Regions from separate parts of the Arthrobacter sp. NPDC058127 genome, predicted to be linked through region 2. Evidence: predicted binding sites of a transcription regulator. Region 2 holds the regulator's gene; the other holds the start of a gene.

Region 1 (14,920 bases), on a different contig from region 2:
TGGCGAGGCGGACCTCGGAGGCGGCACGGTTCTTGTTGTCCGTGAGGCACTCGATCAGAAGGGCGGAACCCTGCGGACCGCGAGCTTCATACATGATCTCCGTGTAATCGACGACTTCGCCGGTCAGGCCGGCTCCGCGCTTGATGGCGCGGTCGATGTTGTCAGCGGGGACCGACGTCTTCTTGGCCTTGGTGACAGCCAGTTCCAGGCTGGGGTTGCCCGCAAGGTCCGGGCCGCCCATGCGGGCCGCGACTTCGATGTTCTTGATCAGTTTGGCGAACGACTTGGCCCGGCGGCTATCGAGGATGGCCTTCTTGTGCTTGGTCGTCGCCCATTTGGAGTGGCCTGACATGCTTTAAACTTCCCCTCTGATCATTCGAATAAACAGTTCATGCACGCGCTTCTCCCCAGTCACTTCCGGGTGGAAGGAGGTGGCCAGCAACCGACCTGAGCGCACTGCAACAATTCTAGCCAACCCATGCAAAGTGTCCGTGTGGGTCGCCTTTCCCGGTTCTACCTGGGCAAGGATCTCGACGCCGGGACCGACCCGTTCCACCCACGGTCCGCGGATGAAGACGGCGTGGACTGGGTCGACGCCGGACTCGCCTGCACTGAACTCGAGGCCTTTGAAGTCAAGGTCGGTTTCGAACGACTCGCGCTGCCGGCCGAAGGCGTTGCGGCGCACCGTGATGTCCAATCCACCGAAAGTCTGTTGCGGATTCCCGGCCAGGTCCGTGGCGGGGTCGGCGATATCGTCCGCGAGCAGGATCATGCCGGCGCAGGATCCATAGACCGGCAGCCCGGACGCGATCTGCTTGCGGATGGGATCGGCGAGTTCGAAGATGCGCGCCAGCTTGTCGATGGTGGTGGACTCGCCGCCCGGAATGATGAGGCCGTCAATGTCGTCGAGTTCCGCCGGACGCCGGATGCCGACGCCGGTGGCACCGGCCGCTTCGACGGCGTGGATGTGCTCACGAAAATCGCCTTGTAGGGCGAGGACGCCGATGCGCAGGCCCGAGCCCACGCTTGATGACGCCTCGGAAGGGGGATTGGTCATTCGACCATCATAATGCGCCTCCACCGCCGGGCTCGCCCTGCAACCCCATGGCAGCCTTGCGGCACGTGGTTTATGCACCAACTGGGATATATTACAGAGCATGTTTTCGTTCACCGTTCCGCTCGGCAAGCTGGTCCGTGCTGTGTCCCGGCTTCGCGGCGGGGGTTCGGCTTTGCCTGGCCTCGTGGTCGAGAAGATCGACCCCGGCTTCATGCAGAGGACCCTGTCCTCGCTCCCCCACGGCGTGGCTGTGGTGAGCGGAACCAACGGCAAGACGACCACCACCAAAATGGTGGTGGAGCTCCTCGAAAGCCAAGGCCTTAAGGTCTTCACCAACCGCACGGGCAGCAACTTCACCCGAGGCGTGGCAGCTGCCCTTCTGGGTGAGGTGGACTGGCGCGGCAGGCTGGATGCCGACGTCGCGGTATTGGAACTCGACGAGGCGCATGCCGTGCATTTCGTGAACAAGGTCCCGCCGCGCTATTGCCTTCTCCTCAACGTCCTGCGCGACCAACTGGACCGTTTCGGCGAAATCGACACCACCGCGCTGCTCCTCCAGCGCATTGCTGAGCGCACCACCGGGACCGTGGTCTTGAACCGCGAGGATCCCCGGGTCGCCCGTATTGCCGGAGCCGTGAGCGGCCCCGAGGTGCTCTACTTCGGATTGGACGAATCGCTCCGCAGCACCTTCCCGAACGACGACGACATGCGGGCCGCGGCTTCGGAAACCAGCGTTCGCGGTGACGTTCCCGCCGTCGAAACAGCCGACGTCGTACTCCGCCGGGTTGGTACGGACGACGCCGACTTCGAGTTCGACGGAACCCGTGTGTCCACGCACATGAAACTCCGCGGCGTCTACAACATCTTCAACGCCGCCGCCGCGCTGGTGCTGGCCAGGAGCATCACCGGGGCAAGCGGACGGCCCGGCGATGCCGCCAAGCTGGTCAAGGCGCTCTCCGAGGTGGCTCCGGCATTTGGCCGCGGCGAGAGCCTGACGGTGGATGGCCAGCCCCTTGAGTTGGTGCTGGTAAAGAACCCGAGCGGTTTCCGCCTGGGCCTGAAGTCATTCCCGGCGAAGGGCTACGCGTCCATGATCGCCATCAACGACAACTATGCCGATGGCCGTGACATGTCGTGGCTCTGGGACGTTGAATTCGAATCCCTGCGCGAGGACGGCGTCGAGGTCCTCAGCGGTGTCCGTGCGTACGACATGGCCCTGCGCCTCCAGTACGACGAGGTCCGCTTCGGCTCCGTGAACACGGACATCCCTGCGGCCTTGGCTGAATTCATCCGGGGGTCGGCGGGCAAGCCGAAACGCGTGTTCTGCACTTACACCGCGATGTTGGCCATCCGGCGTGAACTCTCCAAAATCACCACAGTAGAGGTGGTCTCATGACCCCGGCCGAAGACACCACCCTCCACGCCAGCAAGGGCAACATCCGGGTCCTGCAGCTGTACCCCCGCGACATGAACATCTACGGGGACTGGGGAAACGCACTCGTCTTGAGGCAGCGCTTGCTCTGGCACGGATATACGCCCGAACTCCTTGAATACAACGTGGGCGACGACTTCCCCGAAGATGTCGATCTCATTGTGGGCGGTGGCGGACAGGACAGTGGCCAGGTCGTCATCCAGGACGATCTCCAGGCACGCGGCGAGCAGCTCCGCGGGATGGCCGAGGACGGAACGCCCATGCTGGTTATCTGCGGGCTCTACCAGCTTTTCGGCAAGTTCTTCAAGACGAAGAGCGGCCCTGTTATCCCCGGTATCGGCATCCTTGACGTCGAGACCGTCGGTACCGACGAACGCCTCATCGGAAACGTCACCCTCACCTCGCCCGAGTTCGGCGAAATCATGGGCTACGAAAACCACAGCGGACAGACCTCCCTGGGCCCCGGCGTCGAGCCCCTCGGCACCGTGTCCAAAGGTGCCGGCAACAACAGCAAAGACAACCATGAGGGGGCCAGGCACCGGAATGTTGTTGCCAGCTACCTCCACGGTTCCCTGCTGCCCAAGAATCCTGCCATCGCCGATTTCCTGATCCGGACCGCCGTCGAACGCAAGTACGGTACTTTCGTCCCCGGAACGCCCGACGACGACTTTGCCCGCCTCGCGCGCGAACACGCGGCACGGCGGCCGCGCTAACACGGGAAAACCGTTGTGGGCGGGGGCCCTGCATGAAAGGGTTGCTTCATGACGAACCCTCTCTTGGAGCCGAGTACCCTTCCCTACGGATTGCCGCCCTTCGCAACAATCCACGACAGCCACTACGCCGAAGCCGTAGACGCGGGGCTCGCTGAGCACCTGGCCGAGATCCAATCCATCGTGGACAATCCCGAGCCCGCTTCCTTCGAAAACACGGCGGTTGCGATGGAACGCTCAGGACGCCTGCTGGAGCGGGCATCGGCATCCTTCTTCACATTGGTTTCCGCCGACGCCTCGGAGGCCATCCGCGAACTCGAAACCGAGCTGTCTCCCCGCTTCGCGAGCCATCGGGACGCGGTCTATCTCAACCGCGGACTGTACGAGCGATTCGCGGCCGTAGACACCTCAGGACTCGATGACGAATCCATCCGGCTGGTGCAGGAGTACCTCCGCGAATTCCGCCAGTCGGGCATCCAGCTTGATCCAGATGACCAGGAAACGCTCAAGAGCCTCAATGCGGAGCTGTCCCGTCTGGGAACGGAGTACGGGCAACGCGTCAAGGAAGCCATGAAGGCCGCCGCCCTTGTGGTGGATGACGCCACGGAACTTGCCGGCCTGCCGGCGGACGAGATCGCCAGTGCCGCCGAGGCAGCACGCACCGCTGGACACTGGGGGAAATACCTCCTGACCCTCATACAGCCGAGCAACCAGCCTGCTTTGGCTTCTCTGCAGGACCGCGAGCTCCGCCGTCGCCTCTATGAGGCATCCCTTGCGAGGGGCAGCGACGGCGGCAGCCTGGACGTGATGGAGCTAGCGAAGGCGATGGTGCGTCTGAGGGCAGAGAAGGCGACACTCCTCGGGTTCGGCAACTACGCCGAACTCGTCATGGACCGCCAGACCGCCCCCGATTTCGCGGCCGTTCAGGCGATGCTCAACCGGCTCGCTCCTGCAGCCATCCGCAACGCCGACGCCGAAGCGGGCGCCTTGGCGGAGAGCGCAGGCCACCCGCTGGAAGCCTGGGACTGGGCGTATTACTCCTCGAAGGTCCGCCGGGAGCGGTACGAGGTGGACGAACAGCTGCTACGGCCCTATTTCGAATTGGACCGGGTACTGGTGGACGGAGTGTTCTTCGCAGCCACGAGCCTCTTCGGTATTACTTTCCACGAGCGGGAAGACCTTGAGGGGTACCACCCCGACGTCCGGGTCTGGGAGGTGCGAAACGAGGACGGCTCCGAGCTTGGCCTCTTCCTTGGCGACTACTACGCTCGGGACTCCAAGCGCGGCGGCGCCTGGATGAACTCGCTCGTCGAGCAGTCAGCTTTGCTAGGTACCAAGCCGGTTGTGATCAACAACCTGAACATCTCCAAACCGCCGGCCGGAGAACCCACCCTGCTTACCCTGGACGAGGTCCGGACCACGTTCCACGAGTTCGGCCATGCCTTGCACGGACTCTTCTCCAACGTCACGTATCCACGGTTTTCCGGAACATCGGTCCCCCGGGACTTCGTGGAGTATCCGTCACAGGTCAACGAGATGTGGATCATGTGGCCCGAGATTATCGGCAACTACGCCCGGCACTATGCCACCGGCGAACCGCTCCCCCAGGACATCATTGACCGCCTCAACGCGTCCAAGCTCTGGGGCGAAGGTTTTGCCACCACGGAATACCTCGGGGCGGCCCTGTTGGACCTGGCCTGGCACGTGCTGGACGTCGACGGCGTTCCTCAGGACGCGCAGGACTTCGAAGCCAAGGCATTGGCTTCGGCCGGTGTGGCGCACTCCCTCATACCGCCCCGGTACCGCACAGGGTACTTCCAGCACATCTTCGCCGGGGACTTCTACGCGGCGGGGTACTACTCCTACATCTGGAGTGAAGTGCTCGACGCGGAAACTGTCGACTGGTTCACGGAAAACGGCGGACTGCTGCGCAAGAACGGCGAACGATTCCGCTCGGAGCTGCTCTCCCGAGGCAACAGCCGGGATCCACTGGAATCGTTCCGCACGCTCCGCGGCCGCGACGCCGCCCTGGAGCCCCTCCTCAAGCGCCGCGGCCTCGAATAGGTGGGCTGGCCGACCCAACTAGCTAGCAGTTGTTGTCGTTATGGAGCCTCATAACGACAACAACTGCGAGTCAGTTGGGTTAACGGACGACGCCGGCCGGTCACCGAAGAAGGTGACCGACCGGCGTCGTACTTAGCGGGAGAGCGAGGCGGGCACTGATCCGGCAGCCTGCGTAAAAGGGCCCCCGCCCTATGCCGTTGCAAAGCCGCGGCAGCGGGCCGCGGGGAATAGCAGGCCGAGGATCGGGGCCTGCCGGCCCGCCAACCGGTCGCGCAAGGCGCCGGACGATGTGATCCGGCCGAGGCGCCGGACGGTGTGATCCGGCAGCGTGCGTAAAAGGGCCCCCGCCCCTCGCCGCCGCAAAGCCGCGGCAGCGAAACGCGGGGAATAGCACGCCGAGGATCAGCGCCGCCCGGCGCACCAACAGAGCGCCGGCTTAACTAAGACTTACCAGCCGCGCTCGGCGAGGCGGTGAGGCTCCGGGATTTCCTCGACGTTGATGCCCACCATGGCTTCGCCCAGGCCGCGGGAGACCTTGGCGATGACGTCGGGGTCGTCGAAGAAGGTTGTGGCCTTCACGACGGCGGCGGCACGCTGTGCCGGGTTGCCGGACTTGAAGATGCCCGAACCGACGAACACGCCGTCCGCGCCGAGCTGCATCATCATGGCAGCGTCGGCCGGGGTGGCGATGCCGCCAGCGGTGAAGAGGACGACGGGGAGCTTGCCGGTGGCGGCGATTTCCTTGACGAGCTCGTACGGGGCCTGCAGTTCCTTGGCCGCGACGTAGAGTTCGTCCTCGGGCAGGGTAGAGAGGCGGAGGATCTCGGCGCGGATCTGGCGCATGTGGGTGGTGGCGTTGGAGACGTCGCCGGTGCCGGCCTCGCCCTTGGAGCGGATCATGGCCGCGCCCTCGTTGATGCGGCGCAGCGCCTCGCCCAGGTTGGTGGCACCGCAGACGAAGGGAACGGTGAAGTTCCACTTGTCGATGTGGTGGGTGTAGTCGGCCGGGGTCAGGACCTCGGACTCGTCGATGTAGTCAACACCGAGGGACTGCAGGACCTGTGCCTCGACGAAGTGGCCGATGCGCGCCTTGGCCATGACGGGGATGGACACGGCGGCGATGATCTGGTCGATCATGTCCGGGTCCGACATGCGGGACACGCCGCCCTGGGCGCGGATGTCGGCGGGAACGCGCTCGAGCGCCATCACGGCCACGGCACCGGCATCTTCGGCGATGCGGGCCTGCTCGACGTTGACGACGTCCATGATGACGCCGCCCTTGAGCATCTCGGCCATGCCGCGCTTGACGCGGCTGCTGCCCGTAACGCTGGCTGCGGACGAACCGGCTTCGTTGCTTACATCAGGTGTAGACACAAAAACCCCTATGGGTAGATAGAAGACCTTGGCCGGGGCGCAGGCGGACAGAGGCCACACACAGCGCACACCGGATTTCCAGGTCACATTGACCAAGTAACTTCAATACTAGTCCCCTGCGCTGTGCCCGTCGTACTTGATTACCGGAGCCGGGCCACCTAGTTCCGCCCACACCGGCAGGCGCCACAAACCGGGTGATATGGGTCCGCGTGTCGCGATACTTCAGGTGGCCATTGACGGCGCCAGATTGGTCGCCGGATCGAATTTGTAAGCCGTCGCTGGCTTGCGGGAATGCACGTCCTACCTTTTACTCCAAGTGAATGCCCCCGACAGCCCCAGGCACCCGTCACCGCCGGCCCGATCGCTGACGCGATCCGGATTCATTGGGAACTCAGCACCTGATTTTGGGACCAGTTTTCCTTGTTTCGCTTTTCGCGACGCCGAAGGGCTGTGCGGGAGCCTTAAATGTCAGACCCCCGTGACAGGGTTTAGTCATGGAAGGCATCGGTCAACTCGTGGCACGTCGGGCAGCCCTGCCCGACGGCGGGATCGCGGCGCCGGGACGCCTGTCCCGCCGCCTGAAGCCCGTCGCTGCCCGCCACGCCCAGCATCAAAACCCTTCCCAGTTCCAAATTCCTTCCCAGCTCCAAAACTCTTCCCAGTTCCAGATCCCTTCCCAGTTCCAAAACCCGGCCGCCGCCGCACCGTCCCCCGCGGGTGGCCTCGACCTGGCGGTGGCGGCGATGGATGCGCTGCGCGCAACCGCTCCCTCCGACACCCGCTCGTTCACTTTCCCCGATGCCGCGGATTTCGCCGGCAAGGTCGAAGAGATCTCACGGACGGTGGAGTTCTTGCAGCTCGTCGCCGCCCAGGCCGTGGAACGGACCCGCAGCGAAGCCCAGGCGGCACGGCAGCCATCCGCGGCCCCGGGGTGGAGGACCGGCTGGACCGAACCCACGGAAGCCTCAGTAGGCGCGGTGGACGACGGTTACCGGAACGCGGCCGAATTCCTGCGCGCCAGGCTGCGGATCGGCATCGGCGAGGCCAGGCGCCGGCTCACCCTGGCCTCCCGCGTGCTCCCCCGGACAGGGATCACCGGACAGGACATACCCGCACGCCACGAAGTCCTCGCCGTGGCCCTTTCCACCGCAGCCGTGCCGTCCCGATCGGCCACCATCATCAGCACGGCCCTGGACCAGGTACGACACCTCGCCGATCAGGAAACCACCCTGCAGATGGAGCACTCACTCACCCGAACCGCCGTGCAGAGCGACCCCGATTTCGTGAACCGCATGGCCAAGCGCTGGGTCGACGCCATCGACCAGGACGGAACCGAACCCGGCGAAGAAGAACTCCGCCACCGCCAAGGAGCATTCATCCGCAAAACCCGCCGCGGCCTGCACCACCTGGAAATCTTCGCCACCGCCGAACAATTCGAAACACTCGCCACCGCCATGAACACCGCCACCAACCCCCGCCTCCAGCACCACACAGACGACGCAGCCCACCCCGCCGGAGCACAGGATCCGGATCCAGCCGGCACCACCGGCGGCCCCGCGGGACACCCGGAGCACACCGCCGACCCCGCCCTGGACCGCCGCTCCCGGGCACAGAAGCTGCTCGACGGACTCACCGGCGCCTGCAGCATCGCCCTGGCCACCGGCGGGCTGCCGGCGAACGGCGGACTACGGCCCCAGGTCATGGTGACCATCGACTACCAAGAGCTGCTCGAGCGCATCGACCGCGAAACCCCCACCACCGCGAACCTCCGCCCCGGCACAAGCCCCCGCCCCGGCACCGGTGCCTCCACCTTCCAGGGCCCGATCCACCCCTCGGTCATCCGCAAGATCGCCTGCGACGCGGACATCATCCCCGTCCTGCTCGGCAGCGACAGCCGCGTCCTGGACATCGGCCGCAGCACCAGGATCTTCCCGCCCCACATCCGCAAAGCCATCATCGCCCGCGACCAAGGCTGCACCTTCCCCGACTGCACCATCCCCGCACCCTGGTGCGAAGCCCACCACATCACCTACTGGTCCAACGGCGGCACCACCGGAACCGACAACGGCACCCTGCTATGCAGCCACCACCACCACGTCATCCACAAAGAACACTGGACCATCACCATGGAAACCGGCACGGCATGGTTCAAACCACCACCCCACCTCGACCCCCGCCAAACACCCCGACGCAACCACTACTTCAGACCCACCCGGACATAAACCTGCACAGACACGAAACGCGCCTGCACACGGGGTTGATCGCCGTCGCGCAAAAACAGGGCCGGCCGCGGGCAAATCACCGCTTAGGCTGGCGTCCCGCCGTCGACGTCTGCCATCGCCTGTTCGCGGACGGCCGCCATCCTTTGGACGACCGTGACGCCGGTGGCGGCGGCGAGAATGACAAGGGTCACCAGCAAGACGACGGGAGGCAACCCGAGTCCGGTCAGGCCGGTGACGAGGAGCACCGAAATGAGCCTCTCCGCGCGCTCGGCGATGCCCACATTGGCGTAGAAGCCCAGTGATTCCGCCTTGGCGCGGGCGTACGAAACCACCATCCCGAGTACCAGGCACGCGAGTGCCGCCATGGCAATCGTGCCGTTCCCGCCGCCCGTGAAGAACCAGATTGCGACGCCGGCGAAAATGGCGCCGTCAGCCAGCCGGTCCAGCGTGGAGTCGAGGAAGTTTCCCCACGGGCCGCTGCGTCCCTGCTCCCTCGCCATGATGCCGTCCACGACGTCGGACAGTGCGAAAACGGCGATCAGCAGCGAACCCCACCAGAGCTGGCCCAGCGGGTAGAGAATCAGTGCGCCGAGAACTACGCCCGCGGTGCCGACGACGGTAACGGCATCGGGCGAGACTCCCACCTTGAGCAGGAATCGGGCAAGGGGCGAGAACAACCCGGTGAAAAACCCGCGGGCGTGCCGATTAAGCATCCGGCTCCCCGGATAGCTCCGACTCTTCCGGCCAAGCGTCGGCCACCTGCTGCCGGACCTCGTCAAGCGTCTGTGTGATGGCCTTCGTCTGGGCAATGATCGGGAAGAAGTTTCCGTCCCCACCCCAGCGCGGAACCACGTGCTGATGCAGGTGCGCGGCGATTCCGGCCCCGCCGGCCACACCTTGGTTCATGCCCAGGTTGAAACCGCTCGGGTTGGCCACCTTTCGCAGCACCCGCATCGCGGTCTGCGTGAGCTCCGCCATTTCCGCCGTTTCCTGCACCGTGATGTCCGTGTAGTCCGGAACATGCCGGTAGGGGCACACCAGCAAATGACCGGGGTTGTAGGGGAATAGGTTGAGCACCACGTAGCACGTCTTGCCGCGGCGCACGATGAGGGCTTCCTCGTCCGTGCGGCTCGGAGCCACGCAGAACGGGCAGTCGTCCTGGTTCTTGAACTGGTTTTGCCCGCCCTTGATGTAGGCGAGGCGGTGCGGAGTCCACAGGCGCTGGAAGGCATCAGGAACACCTGCCAGACCGAAGTCGTCGGTCACTTCGGCATCGCCCGGATAATCAGCTGTCACGCCCGTGTTCTCCTGCACTGTTTCTGCCCCCCGCGGTGTCCGACTCGTCAGCTCTCGCGGTTCTTGACGGCGTCCACAATCCTTCGGACGGCCTCGGCAACGGGCACACCGTTGTCCTGGCTGCCATCACGGAAGCGGAACGACACCGCACCCGCCTCTGCGTCCTCCCCGCCGGCAATGAGGACGAAAGGAATTTTGTCCTTGCTCGCGGTGCGGATCTTCTTGGGGAAGCGGTCGGAGGAAATGTCCACCTCGGCACGGATGCCCGCGGCCTTGAGTTGGCCGACGACGTCGAACATGTAGTCGTTGAACGCCTCCGCCACCGGAATGCCAACCACCTGCACGGGCGAAAGCCAGGCAGGGAATGCTCCCGCGTAGTGTTCGGTCAGGACGCCCATGAAACGCTCTACCGAGCCGAACAAGGCACGGTGGATCATGACCGGACGCTGGCGGGTGCCGTCGGCGGCCTGGAACTCCAGCTCGAACCGCTCAGGCAGGTTGAAGTCCAGCTGAATGGTGGACATCTGCCAGGTGCGGCCCAGCGCGTCCTTGGCCTGCACGGAGATCTTGGGGCCGTAGAACGCGGCTCCACCCGGATCCGGGACCAACTCCAGCCCGGAGGCCTCGGCTACTTCGGCCAAGGTACGGGTGGCTTCCTCCCAGGCGGCGTCCTCGCCAACGAACTTGTCTTCGTTCTTGGTGGACAGTTCAAGGTAGAAGTCGTCTAGTCCGTAGTCCTTGAGCAGGCCAAGGACAAAGTTCAGGGTGGTGGTGAGCTCGTCCTTCATCTGCTCGCGGGTGCAGTAGATGTGGGCGTCGTCCTGTGTCATGCCGCGCACGCGGGTCAGACCATGGACAACACCGGACTTCTCGTAGCGGTAAACAGAGCCGAATTCGAAGAGCCGAAGGGGCAGTTCCCGGTAGGAGCGGCCGCGCGAACGGAAGATGAGGTTGTGCATGGGGCAGTTCATCGGCTTCAGGTAGTAGTCCTGGCCGGGCTTGCGCACGGTGCCGTCGTCGTTCAATTCCGCGTCGATGTGCATCGCCGGGAACATGCCGTCCCTGTACCAGTCAAGGTGGCCGGACACTTCGTAGAGGTGTCCCTTGGTGATGTGGGGGGTATAGACGAATTCGTATCCGGCGTCCACGTGGCGCTGGCGTGAATAGTCCTCCATCGCCTTGCGGATGATCCCGCCCTTGGGGTGGAACACCGGCAGGCCGGAGCCCAGCTCATCCGGGAAGGAAAAGAGGTCCAGCTCGGCGCCGAGCTTGCGGTGATCGCGGCGCTCAGCCTCGGCGATGCGCTCCTGGTACGCCTTGAGTGCGTCCTTGGTGGGCCAGGCGGTGCCGTAGATACGCTGCAGCTGCTGGTTGTTCTGGTTGCCCAGCCAGTATGCCGCCGAGGAGCGGGTCAGGGCGAAGGCGTTGGAGATCAGTTTGGTGTTGGGCAGGTGCGGGCCGCGGCAGAGATCGCACCAGACGCTCTCACCGCTCTTTCGGTCCACGTTGTCGTAGATGGTGATGTCTCCGGCGCCCACCTCGACGTTGACTCCCTCGCCGGCGTCGGCGGCGTCGTTCTTCTTGCCCAGCAGTTCGAGCTTGTAGGGCTCGGCCTTCATGGCTTCGCGGGCTTCGTCTTCGGTGACGACGCGGCGCACGAACTTCTGGTTCTGGTTGATGATCTTCTGCATCATCTTCTCGAGCTGGCGCAGGTCTTCAGGAGTGAAGGGCTCGGCAACGTCGAAGTCGAAGTAGAAGCCGTCTGTGATGTAGGGGCCGATTCCGAGTTTGGCATCCGGACGAAGCTGCTGCACGGCCTGAGCCATGACGTGTGCGGTGGAGTGGCGCAGGACGTTCAGGCCGTCCGGCGAATCGATGGTGACGCCATCAACCTGGGCTCCCTCGGGCAGTACCTGGTCAAGGTCCTTGAGTTCGCCGTCGACACGGGCCACTACGACGTCGCGGCGCTCAAAGAAGAGTTCCGCGCCGGTGGTCCCTTCCGTCACCTTGGTCTCTTCGCCATCGACGATGAGGGTGATCTGCTGGGCATCTGACACGGGTGTCTCCTATTCATTGATAAGGCTTCATAGCTTGTGGCGTACGGGGACCACAGCCAGCCATCGTCCATCGTATCCGCTCGGGCTGGGGCAGCCAAAGCAGGCGCGGGCGAGCCGTTTTTCAGCAGGAAGACTTGGTGGCGGACGGATTTTTGGCATGCCTCATTGCGGCCCGTGGAACCCGTAACGGGGAGGGCCTTGGGGACTGGAGTGCGGGGCGGTTCGTGAAACCGCGCTGCCGCAGGGCTACAAGCGGCCTGCCGCGCTTCTTACTTCGTGCTTCCGCCATGCGGGTTGGTGGAACAGATGCAAGTGGTGTGCCTGACGCTCAAGGGACGGCGTCCACCGTCCGTGGCTCCGGTCCTTGATGAGGGCCGTTCCGGCGATCTCCCTGAGTGTGGATATCCCGCGAACAGCCGACTGCTTGGTGGAGAAGGTCGTAGACATCGCCAGAATGTCGCCTTCGCCGTCGCGTAGGGCAATCCTGTACCCATCGTTGGGTCCGTCGATCAGCTCAAAGTATCCAGCCATTGTGTGGCCTCCTTTGAAACCCGAGGTTGTAAAGGACACCAACCAGTCTACCGAGCCAAACCCCTTTGGGCGGTGAGTTTTTGGGAGTAGAGCGACGGTTCCGCAGGTCCGCTAGGGCTTGGCTTCCAGCAATGCAAGGAGAGCACTGCCGTCCGGACTGCCCAGGCCCGTGCAGGGATCCCAGCCGGTCCCGGCATGGTAGCTTCCATTGGAGCCTGAGGTGATGTCATGGAAGCCCGACGCCGGTTGGGTGCCGTTTTGGTAGAGCAGCGGCTGGATCAGCCCGAAGCGCCTGTTAGTGGCCTGGGCGAGGCGGGCAACCAGGGCCGCCCAGAGAGGCGCCACCGCACTGGTTCCCCCGATCACCATGTCTTTCCCGTCGACGCGCACTTGGTAGCCGGTTTGCGGGTCGGCGACGCCGCTGACATCGGGCACACCCCTTCCAGCTTTCTTGTGCTTGGCATGTCCCGAGATGCCCGACTGCCAAGAAGGAACCGGAAAGACATCGCTGTATCCTCCGCCGGTAGCCGAGTTGGGGCCATCGTTCCAGACCGTTTCCGCGCTGATGACACCTGTTGCGGCGTCTGCTTGAAGGCGGGTTCCGCCGCAGGCCAGCACATGCGGGCTCGACGCCGGGAAATCGGCATGATCCTTGCTGTCCGTTGCGCCATCCGCACTGCCGTTGTCCCCGGCTGCTGCTGTCACCGTCACTCCGAGGGCTGCGGCGTCCGCCATGGCCTGGTCGAAAGCGGACCGGGCCTGGGCGGTCCAGGCGTCTTCGCTCTGGCCCCAACTGATGCTGATCGCGGCCGGCGCCGGGTTTGCATGGGAGGCTGCGACAATCGCATCCAGGAACCCGGCGTCGGTGTTGGGAGCAAAATAGACCACAATGTTGGCCTTCGGCGCCAAGGCGCCGACCACTTCGATGTCGAGCAGGACCTCCCCGTCGGCGCCTGCCGGATCCTGCCCCGGCTGGTTCGCCCCGCCGTCGACTCCTACCGCGGTGATGCTCGGCGTCGCGATACCAAGCTCCTGGAAGTAAGCGTCAAGGTCTTGCTGCCCGTAGCCGCCGCCCAGCTCGAGGATGGCTACGGTTTGACCCGTCCCGTCCGTTCCCTTAGGGAAGTTGTAGATCTTTCCCAGCTGGGGCGGGGTATAGCTGGTACTGGCCGCGGCCAGGGGGATGGCGCGGAATTGTGCACGGGCCTGCGGCCGGTCGTCAAGGCCGAGGACGGCAACGACGACGCCGTCGAGGGCTGCAGGTAGTTGCAGGCCGCCGGTGCGATGCCTGTGGGTGACAGCGGTGCCGTCCGGGCTGCGGCTCGTCAGCTCGTCGAGGGACGTCCCGAAGATGTTGCTCATCTGCTCCACGGTTCCGGCCAGCCGAATCCTGCGGCTGGCCGCGTCCGACTCCACGACGTCGAGACCGAGGTTGGCGAAAGTGCCTACAGCCAGATCCAGGTCTGCTGCCGATGCGCCGTATCGGGAGGCAAGTTCGTCCCGCGAAAGGGCTGCGGACGGAACGTCGGCCATTTCTTCCCGGCGCCTCAGGATGACCGTCGCCTCGATCCGACGGGAAGGATCAACGGGACCGAAGATAGCCCGGACGCCCGGAGCGGGAGCCCTCTCTGATCCTGGCAGCGGAACGCTTTGCGTCTCCCCCGGCTGGCGATCTTCTGGAGTGTCCTGCATCGACATTGGTGCCTCCTACCCTCGCGGTGACAAAGCTCAGTCCCCTGAGATTATGCACCAGGAGCCACTTTGGCACCATGGCCTGGGAGAGACCTCAAGCTGCGACGATCACCTCTTTGAGCTGCGCCAACCTGAGCGATTGCGGCTCCCGGAAGGGCTTGGGCAGGGCGGCCACCCACGGTAGCGTGGGGCCTTGGCGGGCCATGCCACTGCAGCGGCCTGCGCTGCGGCGAGTCAAAGGAGCGAACCATCAATAGGTCACACCGAATATCAGCCCATGAACCCGACACTGCAGTAGAACTGAACCCGGTGTTCAGCCGACCGGGAGAATCCAGTATTTTTCCACGGTTCACCATTCCGGACGGGGAGTCCCTTCCTTCCACTGCTTATCAGGTTGTCCACGACGAAGCCATGCTGGACGGCAACTCCCGCTTGAACCTGGCAACGTTCGTTGGAACGTGGATGGAACCGGAAGCGTCGAAACT
Region 2 (14,920 bases):
AGTTCATTTTCCCCAAGGATGCCACCAGTAAAGCAATGGACTCCCTCGTCAGCGCCGACGGACTGGAAGTCGCCCGCCCAGCCCTTTCTGTCAGCATGGGCAATCCGCACACTGTGGTGGCATTGGCCGAGCTTTCAGAGCTCAAATCCACGCAGCTCTTCAAGGCGCCCGTCGTCGATCCCAAGCCAGCCAATGGCACCAACGTCGAATTCGTGGTTCCCGCGGAGCCCCTCGTCCACGAAGGCGTCGGAAACATCACGATGCGCGTCCACGAACGCGGCGTCGGTGAGACCCAATCGTGCGGCACCGGCGCCTGCGCGGCCGCCGTCGCGATCCGCCACTGGGCCGGCGAAGGCGCACCCGACACGTGGCGCGTCAAGGTGCCGGGCGGCGTCGTCGGCGTGCGGTTCTTCCCTGGAGAAAGCGGCCGCGAACACGTTGAGCTCAGCGGGCCCGCCGTGATTGTCGCTAGCGGGACGCTTTCCTGATCCGCAGGATGCGGAACGATTTCGACGTGCTCTCCCGGGACACCGAGAAGGAACCGTCGAGGGTCTCGGCCAGCCAGCGCTGAAGCGAGTCCGCTCCGAGGTTTTTCTGCACCACGAGCCACGCGTTTCCGCCCGGGGCAAGCCGTGGCAGCCACGTGAGCAGCAGCTCGTGGAGTCCATCCTTGCCGATGCGGATGGGCGGGTTGGACCAGATGGTGTCGAACGTCACGGCCGGGTCGACGTCGTCGGGCAGGCTCGCGGTGACATTCCCGAGCTCCAGCAGGGCCGCGTTCTCGTTCGTCAAGGTGACGCAGCGCTCGTTGACATCCACGGCGTGGACGCGTGCGTGCGGAGCCATGAGCCCCATGGTCAACGCAATGGGACCCCAGCCGCAGCCGATGTCCAGCAGGTTTCCCTGCGGCGCCGGCGGTGGAACCTCGGAGAGAAGGATTGCGGTTCCCTTGTCGATCCCGTCGGGGCTGAAGATGCCGCCCGAGGTCTGGAGCCGGCGGGTCGCGCCGGCCAGTTCCACCGTGAGGGGCTTGCGGGTGAACGGCCCCGCGGGCTGTGCGCTGAAATAGTGAGCAGACTCCATAGCTTGCCAGATTAGTGGCCAGCAGCGGGCAAGGGAAACCGCGGGTCGGCAAGGCTGAACTTGACGGGGTCTGATAGTCTGATGCGCATGTTCTTGATCTTTGAGTAGCTGGCACCGCCCGCGACGTAGGCCTGCCTCATGTGCAGCGCCATTCCGCCTTGGCATGTCCGTTCCAGTCGTTGCTCCCTGACGTCTGGACACTCAGCAGATCGTCCCCTCCCCATCCCGGGATCTGTGCACGCAATCCGCGCAGCCCGTCCCGGATGGAGACCCCAGACAGTCAGCAGAGCCTTGCCAGGCATCAGCCCTGCGCGAATTCCGCGCCACAAGAGACGAATCGGCACTATTCTGGAAGTGCCGAACCCCCTAGAGGAGACCATGACCACGCAGAAGAACACCGGACCCGATTCCGACGCCCAGGACATGAGTCCTGAAGAAATCCAGGCTGTCATCGACCGGATTCTCTCCAAGGACGCACCTGCCATAGTTCAGGACCGCGACGAACCGAGGGGCGTGTTTGGCAAGGCCCAGGCGATCTCCCGCCTGGACGAAGAACACAGCATCTACGACGGCGATCAAGAGGATCTGGCCGAGCGCCGGGCCTTGCGCCGTACTGCGGGCCTGTCCACGGAACTTGCAGATGTCACCGAGGTCGAATACCGGCAGTTGCGCCTTGAGCGCGTGGTGCTGGCAGGCCTCTGGACCGAAGGCACCCTGGCCGACGCCGAGAATTCCCTGCGGGAACTTGCCGCCCTGGCCGAAACGGCCGGCTCTGAAGTCCTGGATGGCATTGTCCAGCGCCGCATGAAGCCGGACCCCGGCACGTTCCTTGGCTCGGGCAAAGCCATGGAGCTCAAGGACATCGTGATGTCCACCGGCGCGGACACCGTGGTGGTCGACGCCGAACTGGCGCCGTCCCAGCGGCGCGGCCTTGAGGACATCGTCAAGGTCAAGGTGGTGGACCGCACCACGTTGATCCTCGACATCTTTGCGCAGCACGCCAAGAGCCGGGAGGGCAAGGCCCAGGTTGAGCTGGCACAGCTCGAATACCTGTTGCCGCGCCTGCGTGGCTGGGGCGATTCCATGTCCCGCCAGGCCGGTGGCCAGGTGGGTGGTGCCGGTGCCGGCATGGGTTCCCGTGGTCCTGGTGAAACCAAGATCGAACTGGACCGCCGTCGAATCCGCACCCGCATGGCCAAGCTACGGCGCGAAATCGCCGCGATGAAGCCATCGCGCGAGACCAAGCGGGCCAACCGCCGTCGTAATGCCGTTCCTTCGGTTGCCATCGCCGGTTACACGAATGCCGGAAAGTCGTCGCTGCTCAACCGCCTGACGGATGCCGGTGTCCTCGTGGAGAACGCGTTGTTCGCCACCTTGGATCCCACGGTGCGCAAGGCCCAGACCCCTGACGGGATCGGCTACACGCTCTCGGACACCGTCGGCTTCGTGCGTTCGCTGCCCACCCAGCTCGTGGAGGCTTTCCGCTCCACGCTGGAAGAGGTGGCCGACGCCGATCTGATCCTCCACGTGGTGGACGTTTCGCATCCCGATCCGGAAGGCCAGATCGCGGCCGTCCGCACGGTGTTCAGCGAAGTGGATGCCCGGAAGATCCCGGAAATCATTGTCCTGAACAAGGCGGACGCCGCGGATCCGTTTGTCATTGAGCGGCTCAAGCAGAAAGAGCCCCGCCACGTCGTCGTGTCCACGCGCACAGGGCAGGGCATTGCCGAACTCCTTGGAGCCATCAGCGAGGCTATTCCGCGTCCCGGTGTGCGCCTTGAGGTTCTGATTCCGTACAACCGGGGCGAGCTCATCAACAAACTGCACAACACCGACGCCGAAATCCTCAGCCTTGAGCATGAGGAGGAAGGCACCCGCGTGGTGGCCATGGTCCACGAGAACCTGGCAGCCGAGTTGGAGTCGTTCGTCAGCAATGGTTGATCCAGAGGCGGGGGAGCGCGGCGAAACCGTGGGGGAACGGACCGCCCTCGAACTCCTGGACAAAGCCGTTGCCGGTATGGGCGGGCAAAACCGCACGGGCCAACACCAGATGGCACGGCAGGTGGCGCGGGCGATCGAGACCGGCGAACACCTCCTGGTTCAGGCGGGCACGGGCACGGGCAAGTCCCTCGCGTACTTGATTCCGCTGATTGCGCACGCGATGGAGAGCAACAAGCCCACCCTCGTGTCCACGGCCACCCTCGCCCTGCAGACGCAGATCGTGGGCCGGGACTTGCCCAGGCTCCTGGAAACCATCAATCCGGAGCTGGAGCGCCCGGTCAGCATCGCCCTGGTCAAGGGCCGGGCCAACTATGTGTGCCGGCACAAGCTGGAGGGCGGTTTCCCCAGCGAGGAGCCTGCCGAGGGGCAGTTGTTCTCCCTCGGCGAGGACACCAGCGTTCCGCACCTCGCCGCAGCCATCGGCGGGCCTGCCTCGCAGCTCGGCAAGGAAGTCCTGCGGCTGCGCGAGTGGGCCGGGAAGACCACGACGGGGGACCGGGACGAACTCATGCCGGGCGTGACGGACCGGGCCTGGCGCCAGGTATCCGTCACGTCAATGGAGTGCCTCGGGGCCCAGAAGTGTCCGATGGCGGAGGAGTGCTTCAGCGAGCTCGCGCGCCACCGTGCCGCGGAGTCCGACGTCGTGGTCACCAACCACGCGATGCTTGCCGTCAGCGCCTTCGAAGGCCTGGCCGTGCTGCCCGAATACGACGTTGTCGTGGTGGACGAGGCCCACGAACTCCAGGACCGCGTGACGGGTGCCGTGTCCGGACAGCTGTCCGTGGCGATGATCCACGCCGCAGCCTCGAGCGCCCGCAAACACACGGCCATCACCGTGGACGCGCTGAACGCGGCCGCTGACCGCTTGGAACTCGTAATCATCGGTGCGCCGTCCGGCCTCCTGCCCAACGGGCTCAACGATGAACAACTTGATTGCGTGGACCAGCTCCGGGAAGCCTGCCGTGCGGCGCTTTCCGATTCGAAGGGGGATTCCTCCAACGCGGTCGACGGCGGACGCCAGCTCGCGCGCTCACGGTTGATGCTGATCCTCGAGCTGTGCGAACGGCTGCTCTCCGCACGGGAAAACAGGGAAGTCGTGTGGCTCTCCCGGAACAGTACCTTCGATCCGCAGCAGGGCTACACCGCGCCCGACGAGGACTCGCCCGCGCTCATCAACATCGCGCCGCTCAGCGTTGCCGGACGCCTCCGGGAAGGGCTCTTCGCGGGCCACACCGTGGTCTTGACCTCTGCCACTTTGGCTATCGGCTCCGCATTCGAGGCCACCGCCGGGGGGCTGGGCCTGACTGGCCAGGGCGCCCCCAGCTGGACGGGCGTGGATGTAGGCTCGCCCTTCGACTACCCGAAGCAGGGCATGCTGTACGTCGCCAAGCACTTGCCCAAGCCGGGGCGCGGCACTTCGCCCGAAGCGCTTGACGAACTTGAAGAGCTCATCAGGGCCTCGCACGGCGGGGCTTTGTGCCTCTTCTCGTCCCGACGTGCAGCCGAGGACGCCGCGGAAGCGATGCGGTCGCGCCTGGACGTGGACATCCTGTGCCAAGGCGAATCGACCATGGCCGCGTTGGTCAGGCAGTTTGCCGAGGAGGAAGACACGTGCCTGTTCGGCACGATGTCCCTCTGGCAAGGCGTTGACGTTCCAGGCGGCTCATGCCGGCTGGTAGTGATTGACCGGATCCCGTTCCCTCGTCCGGACGATCCCCTGATGACGGCACGGTCCCGCGCGGTGGCGCAGGCCGGAGGCAATGGTTTCATGGCCGTGTCTGCCACGCACGCGGCTATCCGGCTGGCACAAGGGGCGGGCCGCCTCATCCGCTCAACGGGGGACAAGGGCGTGGTGGCAGTACTGGATTCACGGCTTTCGACCGAGCGCTACGGCAACTTCCTCCGGGCAGCGTTGCCGCCCTTCTGGCCCACCACGGACCGTTCAGTAGTGCGCGGTGCGCTCGAACGGCTTTACGCCGAGTCGGCTTGAAGAGACCGCATCAGCAAGCAGCGGCCTCAGGCCCGCGAATCCGGCGCTTGTTTCCGACCCCGGAGCCGGTTGGCCCGGAGTTGGAAACAAGCCCCAGTGGTGGTCATCCGTCGTGCCAGTGCGAGGGCACTTCCAGATCCGAGGGCAGCAGAGTTGCGCGACTGCCTCTGGCGGCGTTGAGCTGCGGCTGGGTTAGATACATTGCCTTGGACAGATCAGTGCGTTCAAGCCATGCATCCCTGAGGTCTGCGCCGAGCAGATCGGCCCCCGATAAGTCACTGTCCCGCAGATCCGCGGCAATCAGGTAGGCCCCTCTGAGGTTTGCCCCGCATAACCGGCGGGACCTGAGATTTTTGCCCATCAGATCAGCTCCCGGCTTCAGCGCGGAATCAAGATGATCGTCTCCGGTGGCGAAGTAGGAGGCCCGTACTTCTTCGCTGACTTCCATGAGCGTTGACCTCACCTGGGAGTGAAGTTCTTGAATGTCCAGTGAAAGCAGGTCCGGCAGCTCGCCGCCGACTGCCTGTTCGATCGTGTTCCGGAGCTGTATCGCACGATGTGAGGAGTCGGGATCGAAAGTTCGTGCCTGTGCGTCAGCCAGGTACCAAAGCATCTCATGTAGCCGTCTGGCGGCTTTGAATGCCGAAAACATCTCGTCTTTTATATCAGGGTACGCAAGCCAGCTCTTTCCGGCGAAGAACCCTTGCGATACGTTCTGGCCGGCCCCGAAGCAGTCAAAGACCGTGCAGCCACGAAAGCCTCTTGGGCGCAGGCTGTCGTGGATTGTGCAGGAGAAGTCAGCTGCAAGGTTTTGGCACGGAGAGCCTGCGGGTTTGTCGAGTGCGAAATCTGCAGAGCGGGAGAACCCGAACGCTGTGCAGCAGAGGGCAAAGCAGTTTCCGCAGTCAGGGCGCAGGGATTGCCGGTCGAGGGAAGGTGATGAGGGTTCGGTATGGTTCGCTGACGTTGTTTGCATGTGATCTTCCAGGAGTGAGTTCGGTGTGGGCCGGTGAGCAGGGGAAGTCCATATGGAGTTCCCCTCGCGGGCGCACGGAATCACTGCTCGCTAAGGAGCGGCCTGGAATCGCTGAGAGGCCTGTGGGTCACAGAGAAAGATGAAGTATCACTGGCAGCAGAATACCTGACTACCACCACCGGCGGAGAGGCGGCAGGCCACGGGCCCAGTGCCGTCAAAGCTACCGCGCCGTCAAAGCTATCGCGGACTAAAGCGAGCGCAGGACCGAGACGACTTTGCCCATGATGGTGGCATGGTCGCCCAGGATAGGCTCGTACTGCGTGTTCTGGGGGAGCAGCCACGTGTGGCCGTCGCGCTGCCGGAAGGTCTTGACGGTGGCTTCGTCGTCCAGGAGTGCGGCCACGATGTCGCCGTTGAGTGCGTCGTTCTGCCGCCGTACCACCACCCAGTCTCCATCGCAGATAGCGGCGTCGATCATGGAATCTCCGGCGACCTTCAGCATGAAGAGCTCGCCATGTCCTACCAACTGCCGGGGCAGCGGCAGGACGTCTTCAACGGTCTGGTCCGCCAGGATGGGTCCACCGGCGGCAATGCGCCCTACAAGGGGAACCATGGCCGTGTCACTGGCACTCGCGAGCTCGGTGACGGCCAGGCCGCCGGCGCTACGGAGTTTCGCCGGCGCTTCAACGCCGGGGATGACGGAGCCGCCGTCAAGGGTCAACGGCATGAGGACTTCCATTGCGCGAGGGCGCTTGGGATCGCGGCGAAGATAGCCGAGCTTCTCGAGCTGTGACAACTGGTGCGTGACGCTGGACAAGCTGGCCAAGCCAACGGTGTCCCCGATCTCGCGCATCGACGGCGGATAACCGTGATCGTTCACTGAACGTTGGATGGTCTCCAGGATTTTCTTCTGGCGGACGGTCAGGCTCTTGGGGGCCTTTTGCGGCTGCTGGCTCCGCGCCGAGGCCGACCCGCTGCCAGTGGCTTTCGCTGCCATGTTCGCCAACGCCCTTCCGTTCCACCCGTGCGGCCCTGAGGCGCTTGCCGGGACTAGCGGCCTGAAATGTCAGACCCTCCTGTTGCACTGATTCAGTGCTCGTTCCTTCACTCAAACGTAGGGCAGGCGCAGGCGTTTATCAAACATTTGTTCTAGCGAGTCTCGACATCGTTCGTTGATAAGTGCTAAAAATGTCGTAGCAAAGTTCGAATATGTGTTCTATAAAAGTGATGCAGGCTCCGGTTGTTCGTTCGAATCGTTCGAAGACAACAACGAACAACCGTCCTGCAAGCACTGACTGAAGGCAAGAATTGGCAGCCGCAACCAGGGATTCCGGGACGCGGCATTGTTCAGAAGGGCTCAGCTCATGTCCGCAATCACCATCACCCACACGCCCGGCCGCAATGCGGCACGTGGCCGGCTCCGCCTGACCCGCCGGGGCCGCATGGTCTTCTTCGGCTTCCCGGCAATGCTCCTGGTTGCAGCCCTGCTGAGCCTGGCGGGATTCCTGAATTCGCCGGCCAAGGCTGCTGATTCCACCGCGGAGCTGCAGCCCACCTCCAGTACGAGCGTCACGGTACAAGTGGGCCAGTCTTTGTGGGGGATTGCGGGAATTGCCGCACCGTCCCGGGATCCGCGCGACGTTGTGGCCGAGATTATCCAGCTGAACAACCTCCAGGACGGCCACATCGTGCCAGGCCAGCAACTGTTCATTCCTGCCACTTAGCAGCAACGTTGACCGGGTTGCATGTGCCTGGAACGGTCCCCGGGCCGTCACAGTTTCAGGGCATCCGCCGCTGCACCTTAAACTGTCATGGTGAGTGAGCAGCTTGAACGACTTGACCGACTTCCCCTCCGGACCAACCTCCGCGGCCTGAGCCCGTATGGCGCGCCGCAGCTTGATGTTCCGATTTTGCTCAACGTCAACGAAAACACTCATGGCGTACCAGCTGATGTCCAGGCGGCCATCACCGAAGCTGTCGCGGCGGCCGCCGTCGGACTGAACCGCTATCCGGATCGCGAGTTCACCGAACTGCGCGAGGCCCTCGCGGAATACCTCGGCCACGACCTTGCGGCCGAGAACATCTGGGCAGCCAACGGCTCCAATGAAGTGTTGCAGCAGATCCTCCAGGCTTTCGGTGGCCCCGGCCGGACCGCGCTCGGTTTCCCGCCCACGTACTCCATGTACCCCCTGCTGGCCAGCGGAACCGACACCGCGTACATCGCGGGAGTCCGCGCTGAAGACTATGGACTCGATGCAACCTCGGCCGCCGCGCAGGTCCGCGAGCTCAAGCCGAATGTCGTGTTCCTCTGCTCTCCGAACAACCCCACCGGCACCGGACTCGGCCTCGACGTTGTCGAAGCCGTATACGAAGCCGGCGAGGCGAGCCAGACAATGGTGATCGTGGACGAGGCCTACCACGAGTTCGCCCACGACAACACGCCAAGCGCATTGACGCTCCTCCCCGGCCGGGAGCGCCTTATTGTCTCCCGCACCATGAGCAAGGCGTTCGCCCTTGCCGGTGCACGCATCGGCTACATGGCAGCTGCCCCCGAGGTCGCCGATGCGATCCGCTTGGTCCGCCTTCCGTACCACCTCTCCGCCATCACGCAGGCAACCGCGCTGGCGGCCCTCCGGCACCGCGAAGCCCTCATGGCCGACGTCGAAGACATCAAGGTCCAACGAGATCGCATTGTCAGCGAGTTGACCCGGATGGGCTTCAAGCCGGCCGCCTCGGATTCGAACTATGTGTTCTTCGGCGGAATCGACAACCCCCACGCCCTGTGGCAAGGCCTGCTGGAGCGCGGAGTCCTGATCCGCGACGTCGGCATACCAGGCCACCTCCGGGTCACGGCCGGCACGGAGCCGGAGACCACGGCCTTCCTTGAGGCGCTTGGAGCCTTGCTGGACGGCCAGGGCTCCACACCGGCCTAGACTTGGACAAGCCCCACCACTCCTTCCTCCTAAGGACATATCAATGAGCGAAAACGGCGCCAGCACGGCGGCCGCCCGGACAGCACGCATGGAACGCACCACAAGCGAGTCCTCCGTCCTGGTTGAAATCAACCTCGACGGCACGGGAGTCTCGGATATCAGCACCTCGGTGCCGTTCTATGACCACATGCTGACGGCGCTCTGCAAGCATTCGCTCATCGACATGACCGTCAAGGCGACGGGGGACACCCACATCGACGCCCACCACACCGTGGAGGACGTGGCCATCACCTTCGGCGAGGTCTTGCGCACCGCCCTGGGTAACAAGGCGGGCATCCGTCGCTTCGGCGAGGCCACAGTTCCGTTGGATGAAGCGTTGGCCCACGCCGTCGTCGACGTCTCCGGACGCCCCTATCTGGTTCACGGCGGTGAGCCCGCCGGCCAGGAATACCACCTGATCGGTGGACACTTCACCGGTTCGCTGACCCGTCACGTCTTTGAGGCCATCACCCTGCACGCCGGCATCTGCCTCCACATGAATGTCCTGGCTGGCCGGGATCCGCACCACATCGTGGAGGCACAGTTCAAGGCATTCGCCCGTGCACTGCGTTCCGCCGTTGAGTCGGATCCCCGCGTCGAAGGCATTCCGTCCACCAAGGGTGCCTTGTGAGTACGCACATCCTCAAGGATGGGGCTGTGGTGGATCCGAACGCTGCCGGCCGCATCGTCTCGCCTGAGGGAAAGCCGACCGTGACCGTCCTTGACTATGGCTCGGGCAATGTCCGCTCGGCGGTCCGGGCGCTTGAGCGTGCCGGCGCGGCAGTCACATTGAGCGCCAAGCCAGAAGATGTCCTGAACGCCGACGGGCTCCTGGTGCCCGGCGTCGGCGCCTTCGAAACAGTGATGCGCGAACTCAAGGCAGTCGACGCCATCCGGATGATCGGCCGCCGTGTTGCCGGGGGCAGGCCCGTCCTGGGTATCTGTGTCGGGCTCCAGGTGCTGTTCGAGGCCGGAGTGGAGCACGGAACCGAGGCCGAAGGGATGGGCGAGTGGCCGGGCAAGGTGGAGCTCCTCCCCGCGCCCGTTGTCCCGCACATGGGCTGGAACACCGTGGACGTGCCGGAAGGCTCAAAGCTGTTCGCTGGCGTCGAGCACGAACGCTTCTATTTCGTGCACTCGTACGGCGTGCAGAAGTGGGAATTCGACGTCGTCCAGCCCCGCATGGCTCCGCCGAAGGTGACCTGGTCCGAACACGGCGCCCCCTTCATTGCCGCCGTGGAAAACGGACCGTTGTGCGCCACGCAATTCCACCCCGAGAAGTCGGGCGACGCCGGAGCGCGGCTCCTGCGAAACTGGGTTGAGGGCTTGCGACCGCAGGCAAAACCCCAGCCGCAGGCGAGCGAAGCCGGAGGCGCTGCCTAGTATGTGGTCCGTTATCCTCATGGGCACCGCCGGGCTGCTGGTTGGCGGAGGAATCTCCTTCCACCAGCAGAAGCGTCCCGCCTGGGTCTCCATTTCGTTCTACGTACTCGCTGGCTTGGCATTGCTGGCCGCCTACCTCTTGACCCTGCCTGCCAAATGACTGCGCCTGCCAAATAACTGCGCCTGCCAAATAACTTGCCGGGCAATTGACGCCCGTCCCCACAACACCGAGGACTTCAATGACCACCGCCTCCGAACTGCCTGTTCTGGAACTCCTGCCCGCCGTCGACATCGTGGACGGCCAGGCCGTCCGTCTCCTTCAGGGAGAAGCCGGCTCCGAGACCAGCTACGGCACCCCGCTCGAAGCAGCACTTAACTGGCAGAACGCCGGAGCCGAGTGGGTGCACATGGTGGACCTGGACGCAGCGTTCGGCCGCGGCAACAACGCCGACCTCATCAGCGAGGTCGTCTCGCAGCTGAACGTCAAGGTGGAGCTGTCCGGCGGATTGCGCGACGACGAATCCCTCGAGCGCGCGCTTGAGCTCGGCGTCGCCCGCGTGAACCTCGGTACCGCCGCGTTGGAGAACCCGGAATGGACCCGCCGGGCCATCGACCGCTTCGGTGACAAGATCGCCGTCGGGCTCGACGTCCGCGGCACAACGCTCGCGGGCCGGGGCTGGACCAAGGAGGGCGGGGATCTCTGGGAGGTCCTGGCCCGCCTTGAGGACGCCGGCTGCGCCCGCTACGTGGTCACCGACGTCACGAAGGACGGAACCCTGCAGGGACCCAACGTCGAGCTGTTGCGCCAGATGGTCGAAAAGACCGGCAAGCCTGTCGTTGCATCGGGCGGCATCTCCAGCCTCGAAGATTTGCGCGTCCTGCGGGAACTCGTACCGCTCGGGGTCGAAGGAGCGATCGTCGGCAAGGCGCTGTACGCCGGTGCTTTCACGCTCCCGGAAGCCCTGGACGTCGCCGGCCGCCGCTGATGTCGCAGGATCCACAGTCCCCGGCTGCCCACAAGGCTTCGACTCCGGCCCCACGGCAGTTGCCTGGGCACATCGCGGCAGCCCTGGCAGGTGCGGGGGGCGCAGGCGATTCTGCCGGCCAGCCCTGGGCCGGCCGCGACCTGAGCAGCGACGCCGCCAAGATCCATAATTTCGAGGACGACGACGGAACGGCCGACGCCGGGTACCTCGCCGCCGTCGCGGCCCTGCTCGCCGGTACCGGCACCGAGGCGGGCGTGGTGGCTTCCTTGGCAACGGCGAGGGTGTTTGTCCCGGTGGTGGCCCAGCTCGCTGAGGAAGCCGAGGGCGTGGACGGACTCCATGCGGACAAGCAGGCCGACATGGCGCTCGTGACCCTGAAGGCGCCGGACGGCCGCACGGCCATGCCTGTGTTCACGTCGGCTGCCGCCCTTGAAGCCTGGCATCCGCAGGCCCGTCCCGTCGCTGTTTATGCGGCCCGGGCGGCGCTGTCTGCAGTCTCGGAGGGAGCCCAGCTGCTTGTCCTGGATCCCGGTTCGGAGGTCACCTTCGTCGTGCGCCGGCCTGCCATGTGGTCACTGGCACAGCAGCGCGACTGGACGCCGTCGTACCTTGATGATGAACTGGAGTCTGCTCTCAATTCCTTGGCAGGGATGTACCCGGCCGTGCGGCGCCTGGAGGTGCGGCCGGGATCGGGAATGGCTTCGCGCACGGCTGACGGATCGGCCATGGCCGGCGGGGGACCCGGGCCCGAATTGCGCGTGGTGCTGTACCTCGAAGACGGCCTGGACGCCGCCGCGGTACAGGATCTCGTCTCCGGGCTGAACGGGCGTTGGGCGCAGAACGAATTGTTCGCCGAGCGGGTTGACTCGATCGAGGTCAGCTTGCAGCGGGCGGCACAGTAGCCGAAGGCACAGGGGGAACGTCCTTGTCCTGCCCTCGGCAGAACAGAGGATGTAGCTCGTGAATTTCTCTCTCTACCGGGAGATGCTGTCCATCACGTCCGTGCGGCGTCTCTTGTTGGTGGGCATGGTGGCCCGCATACCGCACTCGGCAGCGGGGGTCCTGCTCACCTTGCACATCGTGCTGACCTTGGGCAAGGGATATGCTGCCGCCGGCGCTGCCGCCGCGGTTTTCACCATCGGCATCGCCATTGGCGCGCCGTGGCGCGGACGGCGCGTGGACACCGTGGGCCTGCGCAAGGCGCTTATTCCTTCGGTGGTGTCGGAGTTGGTGATTTGGTCCGTAGTGCCGCATGCGAGCTACGAATGGATCCTTCCGCTCGTCTTCGTCGGGGGCCTGCTGACGCTGCCGATCTTCAGCGTCATCCGGCAGTCCCTCGGTGTGCTGGTTGACGGCGAGCAACGGCGTTCGGCCTATGCCTTGGACTCCATTGGCACCGAAGTGGTTTTCATGATCGGCCCCGCGGTGGGCGCGGTCGTGGCTACCAGCGGCTTCACGGTCCTCGGCCTGACCATCGTGGGTGTGTGCACTTCGGCCGCAGGGCTCTTCCTGCTGTGGTTCAACCCGCCCACCCGCAGCGAGGGCGTCCTGGATGCCGGCCAGACGGCCGACCGGGATGCGGACGAGCTCCATGCGGCCGAAGCCGCAGTGGTGGCATCGGCGCCGGCCCATCTCCAGGAAGCAGCTTCAGAGATGGCACCGACGGCTTCGCAGCCTTCGGGGCTGCGGGGGAAAATGGCCAGGAACTTCACATGGTTCACTGCGGCGGTAGCTGCTGTGTTCGCCGTCGCCGCAGGATCCGGCATGGTGCTGAGCGGCACCGACGTCGGGATCGTCGCGGTGTTGCAGCGCGGCGGGCACGAGAGCCAGATCGGAATTGTCTTCTTCTTCTGGTGCGCCTCGTCGGTAGTCGGCGGGCTCATCTATGGTGCCATGCACCGGCCCGTCTCACCCATCCTGCTCCTGCTTGGCATGGCGGCCCTGACCATCCCGATGGGCTTCGCCGGGGACACCTGGACCCTTGCGTTGTTGTCCCTGCTTCCGGGCCTGCTCTGCGCGCCGGTGTTGTCGGCGGCGTCGGAAAAAGTCGCCGACCTCGTGGATGAGGAGCGGCGCGGCGAGGCGATGGGCTGGTATGGCTCGGCTCTCACAGCAGGCGTGGCCTTCGGTTCGCCGGTTGCAGGCCTCTTTATCGACGGCGTGGGGCCGTGGGCCGGCTTCGTCGCCATCGGGACGGCGGGAGTGGTGCTGTGCCTTGCCGGGCTGCTCCTCCAGCTGCGTCGGCGCCGGATCATGACCACCACCCAGGCCGGCGCGGGGGACCCCGCCAACTGAGTTGCGCCCAAGCCGCCGGGAGACGACGACGGCGGGCCGGCCGAAGAGGCCAGCCCGCCGTCGCGGTCCAACAGGTGGGTCCGGGTCAGTTGACCGGGCCGGTGAACTTCTCGCCCGGGCCCTTGCCCGGCTCGTCCGGGATCAGTGACGCTTCCCGGAACGCAAGCTGCAGGGAGCGGAGGCCATCGCGCAAGGGGCCGGCGTGCTGCGAACCGATTTCCGGCGCTGCGGCGGTGACCAGTCCGGCCAAAGCGGTGATCAGCTTGCGGGCCTCGTCCAGGTCCTTGAGCTCCTCGGCCTCGGGGTCGTCGGCCAAGCCCACTTTGACGGCTGCTGCGCTCATGAGGTGGACGGCGCCGGTGGTGATGACCTCAACAGCCGGAACTTCCGAAATGTCGCGGATCTGCTGGCCTACTCCGGCGTCAGTGCCGTTGGGCTCGTGGTCGAGGGAATTGCTGTCTGAAGTGCTCATGCTGGTAAGCTTGTCACAGACCGACTGGAAGTTGCCATTTTCCATGGCACACGCAGAGCTCGGCCACCCATCGTTAATGTGCGGTTGGTTGCCGATTTCTGTAGAATTGATTTTCAGTTTGCAAGCGGAGTTCTCTCCCACCCGCGTCAGCCGTTTCCCTTCGGGGATGTAAGTTGCCGGGTACCTGGTCGGACACCGTTCAAGGTCAGCCTTGGATGGTGCGAACGCCCCCATTGAGGGGCCGTATCCGATCTTCGAGGCCTTCGATTGCGCCAGCAATTGGGGGCCTTCTCTATTTGCCGGTGGAATACTCATCACAACAACAGGAGCTTTGACATTAGCGAGCCAAGAATCAATGAGCGTATCCGCGTCCCCGAGGTGCGTTTGGTCGGTCCTGCCGGCGAACAGGTTGGAATCGTCCGTATTGAGGACGCCCTACGTCTGGCTGCCGAGGCTGACCTGGATCTCGTTGAAGTTGCACCGCAGGCGAAGCCTCCGGTGTGCAAGCTGATGGACTTCGGCAAGTACAAGTACGAAGCCGCTGTTAAAGCCCGTGAGGCCCGCAAGAACCAGACCAACACGGTCCTCAAGGAAATCCGCTTCCGCCTGAAGATCGACACCCACGACTACGAGACCAAGCGCGGCCACGCGCTTCGCTTCCTGGGCGCCGGTGACAAGGTAAAGGCCATGATCCAGTTCCGCGGACGTGAGCAGCAGCGCCCTGAAATGGGCATCCGCTTGTTGCAGCGCTTCGCTGAGGAC

Evidence for each region. The regulator LexA, encoded in region 2, represses DNA repair genes until DNA is damaged. The targets are predictions, from matches to a motif close to TCGAACANNTGTTCGA.
Region 1: a site for LexA is predicted at 7,078-7,093, ahead of ACFVTG_RS01440 (DUF222 domain-containing protein). Genes of this name have one in related genera too.

The regions. Positions count from the first base shown of each region.
Region 1 covers NZ_JBHVTT010000001.1:296,575-311,494, forward strand. Annotated here, with positions in the region: gene ACFVTG_RS01410 (YebC/PmpR family DNA-binding transcriptional regulator) at 1-352, opposite strand, end outside; gene pdxT (pyridoxal 5'-phosphate synthase glutaminase subunit PdxT) at 356-1,057, opposite strand; gene ACFVTG_RS01420 (MurT ligase domain-containing protein) at 1,158-2,453, shown strand; gene ACFVTG_RS01425 (type 1 glutamine amidotransferase) at 2,450-3,202, shown strand; gene ACFVTG_RS01430 (M3 family metallopeptidase) at 3,251-5,263, shown strand; gene pdxS (pyridoxal 5'-phosphate synthase lyase subunit PdxS) at 5,711-6,637, opposite strand; gene ACFVTG_RS01440 (DUF222 domain-containing protein) at 7,132-8,859, shown strand; gene pgsA (phosphatidylinositol phosphate synthase) at 8,943-9,572, opposite strand; gene ACFVTG_RS01450 (HIT family protein) at 9,565-10,173, opposite strand; gene thrS (threonine--tRNA ligase) at 10,203-12,212, opposite strand; gene ACFVTG_RS01460 (YegP family protein) at 12,459-12,743, opposite strand; gene ACFVTG_RS01465 (protease pro-enzyme activation domain-containing protein) at 12,855-14,441, opposite strand; gene ACFVTG_RS01470 (glutamate decarboxylase) at 14,685-14,920, shown strand, end outside.
Region 2 covers NZ_JBHVTT010000022.1:29,622-44,541, forward strand. Annotated here, with positions in the region: gene dapF (diaminopimelate epimerase) at 1-488, shown strand, start outside; gene ACFVTG_RS21435 (class I SAM-dependent methyltransferase) at 469-1,083, opposite strand; gene ACFVTG_RS21440 (hypothetical protein) at 1,095-1,223, opposite strand; gene hflX (GTPase HflX) at 1,462-3,024, shown strand; gene ACFVTG_RS21450 (ATP-dependent DNA helicase) at 3,017-5,074, shown strand; gene ACFVTG_RS21455 (pentapeptide repeat-containing protein) at 5,178-6,050, opposite strand; gene lexA (transcriptional repressor LexA) at 6,298-7,047, opposite strand; gene ACFVTG_RS21465 (LysM peptidoglycan-binding domain-containing protein) at 7,415-7,774, shown strand; gene ACFVTG_RS21470 (histidinol-phosphate transaminase) at 7,865-8,983, shown strand; gene hisB (imidazoleglycerol-phosphate dehydratase HisB) at 9,027-9,653, shown strand; gene hisH (imidazole glycerol phosphate synthase subunit HisH) at 9,650-10,405, shown strand; gene ACFVTG_RS21485 (hypothetical protein) at 10,407-10,565, shown strand; gene priA (bifunctional 1-(5-phosphoribosyl)-5-((5-phosphoribosylamino)methylideneamino)imidazole-4-carboxamide isomerase/phosphoribosylanthranilate isomerase PriA) at 10,645-11,391, shown strand; gene ACFVTG_RS21495 (SseB family protein) at 11,391-12,293, shown strand; gene ACFVTG_RS21500 (MFS transporter) at 12,352-13,686, shown strand; gene ACFVTG_RS21505 (DUF1844 domain-containing protein) at 13,772-14,158, opposite strand; gene infC (translation initiation factor IF-3) at 14,537-14,920, shown strand, end outside.